Regions from separate parts of the Lysinibacillus sp. FSL K6-1151 genome, predicted to be linked through region 2. Evidence: predicted binding sites of a transcription regulator. Region 2 holds the regulator's gene; the other holds the start of a gene.
What was found. Region 2 encodes Rex, which represses fermentation and respiration genes when NADH is low (regulators of the CRP and FNR family bind a similar motif). Its sites were predicted from a motif close to TTGTGAAATATTTCACAA; they were not measured.

Region 1 (4,787 bases), 120 kb from region 2:
CTTCCAGATGCTCGTAAAAAACGTTATGTAGAAGAATTAGGCTTAACACCATATGATGCAGGAGTTCTTGTTATTTCTAAAGAAATCTCAGACTTCTTCGAGGCAATGATTGTGAACGGTGCAGATGCGAAACTTTCTGCTAACTGGCTAATGGGTGATGTTTCAGCTTACTTAAATGCGGAACAAAAAGACCTTAAAGATACTGCACTAACACCAGAAAACCTTGCTGAGATGGTGAAATTAATCACTGACGGAACAATTTCTTCTAAGATCGGTAAAAAAGTATTTGCTGAATTAGTAGAAAACGGTGGTTCTGCACAGGATATTGTGAAGGCGAAAGGTTTAGTTCAAATTTCCGATGAAGGTGCACTACTAGCCATCGTAACAGAAGTTTTAGATAACAATGCACAATCTATCGAAGACTTTAAAAATGGTAAAGATCGTGCGATTGGCTTCTTAGTTGGTCAAATTATGAAGGCAACAAAAGGTCAAGCCAACCCTCCAATGGTTAATAAATTATTACAACAAGAAATTGCCAAACGATAATACTCGTTGTAACATAATAGCCGAGAGAGCTTTATTGCTCCCTCGGCTATTAATTTTCAAAAATGTAACTAATTTGCAATTTATAACACTTAATAGTTGTTTAAAAAGAGTATTCATAGCAAAATATAGAATAGACAATAATAAGGGGGACGAGCCAATGAAAACTGAACAACAATATTTTCAAGAAGCTATTTCGATACAACAATATATGGAGAACATGACGACGTTGAAAGAAGAGAGCTTCCGTATTTATGATGGTTTTGAAGTGCCAACAAACGATGGCTTCATCGAATTACTAAAAGATAAGCAGCCAAAAATTTTAACTATTACAGAAGATTGGTGCGGAGACGCTATGTTAAACAACCCTATTATTCGTCGTGTTGCTGAAGCGGCAGGGTTAGAAATGCGTACCGTTTTTCGCGATGCTGATACAGAGTTAATTGATCGTTATTTAACAAACGGTGGTCGTGCTATCCCGATTTATCTGTTGTTAGATGATGCAGGTGAGGTTGTAGGAAAATGGGGACCACGTGCGCCTGAATTACAAGAGTTAGTCGTAACGAAACGAGCGAGTTTACCAGATAAAGAAGATCCAACATTTGAAGAAGCTCAAAAAGCTCTTTATGCAGAAATTCGAGAGGAAAATATCTCGAACTCAACTTACTGGACGTATGTCTATGAGGACTTTAAAAAACAGGTAACAAACGCATTACAAAAATAACAAGAGCATTGCAACATTTCAACGTAGAATTTCGTTGAATGAAATAGAATCTTATGAAGCAGGAAGGTATGTTATGAAACGAGCAAGAATCATTTATAATCCTACATCTGGACGCGAAGTATTTAAGAAACATCTACCAGAGGTGTTGGAAAAACTAGAGGTAGCAGGCTATGAGACATCCTGTCATGCAACAACATGTGAGGGAGATGCAACGCTTGCAGCAAAAAATGCGGTAGAGCGTGGTTTTGATATCATCATCGCAGTTGGTGGAGATGGCACATTAAATGAAGTTGTTTCAGGTGTAAGTCCATTTGAAAACCGTCCGAAAGTTGGTCTAATTCCGATGGGTACTACAAATGATTTTGCCCGTGCTGTGCATATTCCTCGAAATATTGATGAGGCTGTAGACATTATAATTCAAGGCGACACATTACCAGTGGACGTGGGTCTCTTAAATGGCGAACGCTATTTCATTAATATTGCTGCTGGGGGACGCATTACAGAACTCACTTATGAAGTACCAAGTAAAATGAAAACAATGCTTGGTCAGTTAGCCTATTATGTAAAGGCAGTAGAAATGATTCCATCCATCAAAGCTTCCCATATGCGTATTGAATATGATGGCGAAGTATTTGATGGGGACGCCATGATGTTCCTATGTGGTTTAACGAATTCAGTAGGTGGCTTTGAAAAACTTGCCCCTGATGCGAGTATTAATGATGGTTACTTTACAGTAATAGTACTGAAAAAAGTAAGCCTTCCAGAGTTTATTCAACTAGCTGCTATGGCATTACGAGGCGAACATTTAAATGACGATCGTGTCATTTATAAAAAAGCCAGCGTTGTCAAAGTCACGACTGAAAACGAAGTCCATCTTAACCTAGATGGCGAATATGGCGGAGACGCACCGGCTACATTTGAAAATCTGAAGCGTCACATTGAAATCTTTGTCCCACTTGCAGATATTCGAGAAGAAGACCGTATTTAATCAATCCAAAAAGCTCATCCTATTTTAGTTGGATGAGCTTTTTGGATTCTATCTGATCGTACTTATAAAAGTAAGGGATCTGCATATTAGGAAGTCCCCTAAAGAGAAAAGCTTCACCACTCCCAAAAATATCTACCCCCTCCCACACTCCCAAAGTTAACCTTCCCAATAGAAGCCGAAAACCAGAACTGTGCCACATAAGAATCTCTGAAAACCTACTTAATCCGATTGCTTCCTTTATTAAATTGGAATGGACTAAATTATACAATTTCATCTTTAGAACTTAGATTGTGAATGAATTTAGAAAAATGTTTGGCAAATGTGCGTATATTAGTTGAACAAAATTTGAAACCTTAATAATAGCCTGAAATTTCGGTCCGTTATTAAGGTTTTATTCGTTGTAATAGTGGAAAATGGGGGTATGGATAAGGGAAAGGAAGTGTTGCCTTTGTATAAGTCACAAGAAAAGAAACTTATATGGATAAGTTTTGGTGTTGCAATTATTATGCTACTTTCCATTCTTGGAAGAATATTTGGAAGTTAGGGGGGCAATGAGATGATTAATGAATCAGCAGTCTTTTGGAGTCGAGCATTAACGGAGTTAACATTATCGTTCCATATTATTTATGCAACGATTGGTGTAGGTGTCCCGTTGATGATTATGATTGCTCAATGGACTGGGTATAAAAAGAATGATGAGCATTATATCTTAATGGCGAGACGTTGGGCGCGTGGTTTTGTTATTACTGTGGCCGTAGGTGTTGTAACAGGAACTGCCATTGGCTTACAGCTTTCATTATTGTGGCCTAACTTTATGCAACTTGCTGGTCAAACGATTGCATTACCATTGTTTATGGAAACGTTTGCATTTTTCTTTGAAGCTATATTTTTAGGGATCTATTTATATACATGGGACCGCTTTGATAGTCAGAAAAAACATATGCTACTATTAATTCCTGTCGCTGTTGGAGCGTCGATGTCAGCGGTCTTCATTACAATTGTTAATGCTTTTATGAATGCACCACAAGGATTTGATATTGTAAACGGAGAACTTGTCAATATTCAACCTTTTTTAGCGATGTTTAACCCGGCCATGCCGACAAAGGTAGCGCATGTACTTGTGACAGCGTATATGACATCAGCATTTGTACTAGCAGCTATTGCGGGATACAGAATGTTAAAAGGCTCTAAGCATGTATACCATAAAAAATCCTTGCTTTTACTTATGAAAATTGGCTTAATTTTCTCCATAGCTGCTGCTGTAATTGGAGATTTTTCAGGAAAATACTTAGCTGAATATCAACCCGAAAAACTAGCCGCTGCAGAATGGCATTTTGAAACAGAGGGTAAAGCATCGCTTGTATTATTTGGTGTATTAGATGGAGAAGAAGTAAAATACGCTATTAAAATTCCGTATGCTTTGAGCATTCTTGCACATTTTAATCCTAACGCAGAGGTAATTGGCTTAGATCAATTTGCGGAGGAGGATTTACCACCACTCTATATTCATTATCTCTTTGATATTATGGTGTCCATTGGTATGTTTATGGTGCTAGTTTCATTACTTTATGTTGTAGGGAAAGCACGGGGCTGGCAATTTATTCATTCGCGATGGTATAGATGGATTATTGTTGCGGGAGGACCTCTGTCAATCATTGCCATCGAAGCAGGTTGGTGGCTTGCGGAAGTTGGACGTCAACCATGGATACTGTATGGTCTAATGCGTACACCGGAGGGAGCTACTACGAGTGACCATGTGGATTTAATGATGCTATTGTTCGCAGGTGTTTATGCAGTTTTAGCAGTAGGAAGTATTGTCGTCTTGGTTCGAATGTTTAAAAAGAATCCAATCGAGCGTGAAATTGAAGATCGCCACTCTGAAAAAGGCGGTGACATCCTATGACGTTAGAGGTATTAGGTATTTCCGTATTATGGATTTTTCTATTTGGCTATGTCATTGTCGCATCCATTGATTTTGGTGCAGGCTTCTTCAACGCTTATAGCCTACTAATTGGTAAAAATCATATTTTAACAAATATTATCAAACGTTATTTATCGCCTGTCTGGGAAGTAACCAATGTCTTTTTAGTATTCTTCTTCGTAGGGATCGTTGGATTTTTCCCACAAACTGCTTTTTATTACGGAACGATTTTACTTGTGCCAGTCAGTATTTCGCTTGTACTGTTAGCAATTCGTGGCTCCTACTATGCCTTTGAATCGTATGGCACGCGAGGACATATAGGGTATACGCTGACATACGGTGTGGCAGGTTTATTAATTCCCGCTTCCTTATCTGTTGTTTTTGCCATTGCTGGTGGAGGCTATGTTGATCTGATTGATGGGCAACCTGTGCTAAACTACTGGACTTTATATACAAGTCCATTTGCTTGGAGCATTGTGGTACTGAGCATCGCTGCTGTGCTGTATATTTCAGCCGTATTTTTAACGTGGTATGCTCATAAAGCAAATGACGTAGAAGCGACTAAACTGATGCGAAAATATGCACTTGTTTGGGCAGCACCGTTAATGATT
Region 2 (4,787 bases):
TATAGTAGCATGTTTTACAAGGGAAGATGTGGATAAAATAATTTTTGATTGTGGACAATGTGGAAAACTCTGTTGATATGTTGGTATTACTAGATTTATAGTGTGTATAAAACTGTGGGCATTTTTTGTCGAAAAATAGCACTTGACCAATATATATGAAAAATAAAGGTGTGTAAAGAAAAAAGCCATGCGGCGAGGCACATGGCTTAAAATCAGTAACTACATATTCATATTTTCAAGTTCCTCATTTAGCTCTAACCATTCTAATTCCAATCGCTCATGCTGTTCTTTAGCAATAGCTAATTCGTCTTGAAGCTGTGAAATTTTTTCGTGATCCGTGAAAATTGCAGGGTCACAGAGAGCTTCCTCGAGCCTATCAATGCTAGCTGTCGTTTCTTGCATCTTCACTTCTAGTTCTTCAATAGTACGTCTAATTTGACGTTCGCGTTTTTTTGCCTCTTTATCAATTTTAGAGGTAGAAGTCTTATCAGGTAGGTCTTGCTGTACTTGTAGTTGGGAGGCAGCCTTCATTTGCGCTAGCTCCAACAGTTCCTGTTTTTTCTCTACATAATAATCATAGTCACCTAAATATTCAAATGATCCAGTTCCAGACAACTCCACCACTTTCGTTGTGATACGATTAATGAAGTAGCGGTCATGGGAGACAAATAGAAGCGTTCCAGGATAATCAATCAGTGCATTTTCCAGAACCTCTTTACTATCTAAGTCTAGATGGTTTGTAGGTTCGTCGAGAATTAAAAAATTGGCCTTTTGCATCATTAATTTTGAGAGTGCAAGGCGTGCTTTTTCACCGCCTGATAAAGAGGATACGGTTTTATCCACATCTTCTCCACTAAATAGGAAGCGTCCTAAGACAGTGCGAATATCTTTTTCATTCATGAGCGGCCATTCATCCCATAGCTCTTTCAAGACACTTTTATTGCTTGAAAGCTTTGCTTGCTCTTGATCATAATAGCCAATTTGTACATTAGTACCATAACGAATAGCACCTGCAAGAGGTGTTAAATCTTTCACAATTGTTTTTAATAATGTTGATTTACCAACCCCATTTGGTCCAACAAGGGCTATCCGATCCTCGCGAAAAGTGCGCAGGTTAATACCACTAGATATTAGCTGATCATCATAGCCGATTGTTAAATCATCGACGGATAAAACATCATTACCACTTTGACGTTCGATAGTAAAACCAAAACTAGCGGATTTCTCATCACCATCTGGCGATTCCATCCACTCAGTTCGTTCAAGCATTTTACGTCGACTTTGTGCCATTTTTGTTGTAGAGGCACGTGCAATATTCTTTTGGATAAAATCCTCTAGCTTGGCCTTTTCATCTTGCTGACGCTCAAAAAGTTTGACATCGCGTTCATAGGTTTTAGCCTTTTCATCTAAATAAGCACTGTAATTGCCTGTATATTTTGTAACACGATGACGTGACACCTCGTAGACAATGGAAACGACTTGGTCTAAGAAGTAGCGGTCATGGGAAACAATTAAAATAGCTCCTTCATAGCTCTTTAAATAAGATTCCAACCAAGATAATGTTTCGATATCTAAATGGTTCGTAGGCTCATCGAGAATTAAAAGGTCTGGTTTACTAAGTAAAAGCTTAGCCAGTGCTAAACGTGTGCGTTGTCCACCAGATAGTGAGCTGATGGGTTTATCATAGTCTTCGGGATAGAACTGCATTCCATGAAGCACTGAACGTATGTCCGATTCATATTGATAGCCGCCAGCATCCTTAAAAGTATGCTGTAGTTGATCGTATTCCGACATAACTTTCGCATACAGAGTGGAATTTTCGTAAACGGTAGGATCAGCCATCTGCTGTTCGAGCGAGCGGAGCGTTTGTTCTTGAGCTAAAAGCGGTTCGAAAATGGTCATCATTTCATCCCAAATAGTTAACGTAGAATTTAATCCAGCATGTTGCTCTAAATAGCCAACCTGAACGCCCTTTGGGATAATGATATCCCCAGAGTCATAGGACATTTGACCAGCGATTATTTTTAATAAAGTCGATTTACCTGCACCGTTTCGCCCTACTAAGGCAACGCGATCACGGTGTTGAACCTCTAATTTAACACCACTTAAAATTTCATCTGCAAGAAAGGATTTAGTTAGTTGATTGACCTGTAAAACAATCATTCTTGACACCTCAATTCTACCTTAGTGTAATGGATGAACGATTTGCATGCAATGTAGGTGCTTTACTTATTCCTAGCAGTCATGTAAGATTGAAACGATTTCTTTTTAGTTAGTTGCGTACAAAGCGCCATTAACTAAAGAGAAATACGCTAGTGGATTGCAAAAATGTTGTATATAGTTAAGGATAAATGTATTAAAATTAGTAGTTAAATACAGTAAAATTGATTGAGGTTCATCATAAGGAGGAGAAAGTTTGAAACAAGAATTAAAAATTCCACAAGCCACTACAAAAAGACTTCCTCTTTACTATCGATTTATTCAAAACTTTGCACAAGAAGGTATGGAACGTATTTCGTCGAAGGAACTGAGTGAAGCGATGAAAATAGATTCTGCAACGATTCGCCGTGATTTTTCTTATTTTGGCGCTCTTGGTAAAAAGGGCTATGGCTATGATGTGCAGCATTTATTACAATTTTTTAGCCAGACGCTTGATCAACATGAAGCGACAAAAGTAGCGTTAATTGGCGTGGGGAATTTGGGCAGTGCATTATTAAAATATAATTTTCAAAAAAACCATAATACACATATTGTCGTAGCATTCGATTCTAAAGCACCGAAGGATGGCAAAATGATTAGTAATATTCCTGTTTTTCATCCAGATTTGCTGGAGGAGAAGTATGCTGAATACGGTGCAGAGCTTGCGATTTTAACCGTTTCACCACGCTCCGCACAAAAAATGGCGGATCGTTTAGCAGCAATGAATGCAAAAGGTATTTTAAACTTTACACCAGAACGGTTAACAGTACCAGATAGAATGCAGCTCTTAACCATTGATTTATCGGTAGAATTGCAAGCGCTTATCTATTTAATTCGTAATCAGGAAGTGTGAAAATAATACATATTTTTAAGTGTAATTCACCATTTCTGTCAAATAATATTTTTTAATAAAATGCGGGTAAACCTATGAGAGAGACGAAAAACTTTCACATATAATTAGTTAGCAAAATGGCGAAATATGCGTTAAAATGATGGATATAAAGAGGAGGTGGCTGTAATGGGTGGAATTGGTCCTATGAGCCTCATTATTATCGGAATTGTCGCGTTATTAATTTTTGGCCCTAAGAAGTTACCAGAGCTTGGTAAGGCATTTGGTTCAACACTACGTGAATTCAAAAATGCTACTAAAGGTTTAGCCGACGAAGATGATGATGACAAGAAAAAGAAAGAACTAGATAAGTAAGTTAGGATGTTTGAGGAATGAATCCAAAAGATCTAACTGTCATTGAGCATATAGAAGAATTAAGAAAACGGCTGTTCATTGTTGCCGTTTTCTTTGTTCTCGCTATGGCTGGCGGCTTTTTCGTCGCAAAGCCGCTTGTTAAATACCTTCAAATGACTGGAGCAAAATATAATATTGAGCTTCATGCATTTGACGTAGTCACACCACTTGCAATTTATATCCAAGTTGTTTTTATAATTGCCTTTATTCTTTCATCGCCAGTGTTGATGTATCAATTGTGGTCGTTTATTAGCCCTGGATTAAGAGAAGTAGAACGTAAAGCCACTCTAAGCTATATACCATATTCATTTCTATTGTTTATTGCAGGGTTATCTTTTTCGTACTTTTTACTCTTCCCGTATGTCATAAAATTCATGATGAATTTATCGAATGATTTGGAGATACAGCAAACCATTGGTATACATGAGTATTTTACATTTTTGTTTAAGCTTACAATACCTTTTGGTTTTCTATTCCAGTTACCGATTGTTGTTTTATTCTTTTCGCGAATTGGTATATTAAGTCCAGATTTACTAATTCGAATTCGTAAATATTCATACTTTGGTTTATTTGTATGTGCAGCGATTATTGCACCGCCTGAGTTGGCGTCACATTTAATGGTTTCTGTGCCATTGTTTATCTTGTATGAAATTAGTATTATGATTTCTCGGATTGGTTATAAGAAATATCTTAAATCAGAGGAAATTCGTTTAAAAGAAGAACAGGAAGCGGAGCAAAAGCGTCAGATTGAAGAGGCGCTTGAGCAGCAACGACGACAAATAGAAGAATTGAATCAACAGTAATAGATAAAGCTCGGTGCCCTCAATGGGACACCGAGCTTTTGTGTTCTAATTCCGCTTTACGATGACTTTACAAAAAATTATTGCATTTTTTCTAGTTCTTGAAGAAACTTTTGCAATGGCTCTGCATAGAATTGTACAAGTGTCACAAATCCATTAAGCATAACGTGTGCGATAATAGAAGTCCAAATGCGTTTTGTTTTGTGATATAAAAAGGCAAATATTAAGCCACAAATGGTATAAAGCAAGATATGCGAGAAGTCGAAGTGGATAATCGCAAAGAATATGGCACTTACTATAGCCGCCACCCAGAAATTTGTTGTTTGGACAAGCGAGCCAAATATGACTCTGCGGAAGACGAATTCTTCTAAAATAGGCCCAAATACAACAATCGCTAATATAGCAACGGGAGCACCTTGAGCTATAGCGACGATATCTGCGGTATTTTGGGAACCTCCTTCGATACCGAAAACAGCCATCTCAATAGCGGCACCAATCATTTGACCAAAGAACACGAGGAAGAAACCGAAGATTCCCCAAACAAT

Region 1: MHI04_RS19395 (cytochrome ubiquinol oxidase subunit I) is a predicted target of Rex. The motif match lies at 2,544-2,561, and genes of this name have one in related genera.

Annotation. Positions count from the first base shown of each region.
Region 1 covers NZ_CP152040.1:4,000,687-4,005,473, reverse strand. Annotated here, with positions in the region: gene gatB (Asp-tRNA(Asn)/Glu-tRNA(Gln) amidotransferase subunit GatB) at 1-546, shown strand, start outside; gene MHI04_RS19405 (thioredoxin family protein) at 704-1,267, shown strand; gene MHI04_RS19400 (diacylglycerol kinase) at 1,341-2,255, shown strand; gene MHI04_RS19395 (cytochrome ubiquinol oxidase subunit I) at 2,812-4,158, shown strand; gene MHI04_RS19390 (cytochrome d ubiquinol oxidase subunit II) at 4,155-4,787, shown strand, end outside.
Region 2 covers NZ_CP152040.1:4,117,226-4,122,012, reverse strand. Annotated here, with positions in the region: gene MHI04_RS19890 (ATP-binding cassette domain-containing protein) at 220-2,163, opposite strand; gene MHI04_RS19885 (redox-sensing transcriptional repressor Rex) at 2,417-3,052, shown strand; gene MHI04_RS19880 (twin-arginine translocase TatA/TatE family subunit) at 3,218-3,403, shown strand; gene tatC (twin-arginine translocase subunit TatC) at 3,421-4,245, shown strand; gene MHI04_RS19870 (type II CAAX endopeptidase family protein) at 4,323-4,787, opposite strand, start outside.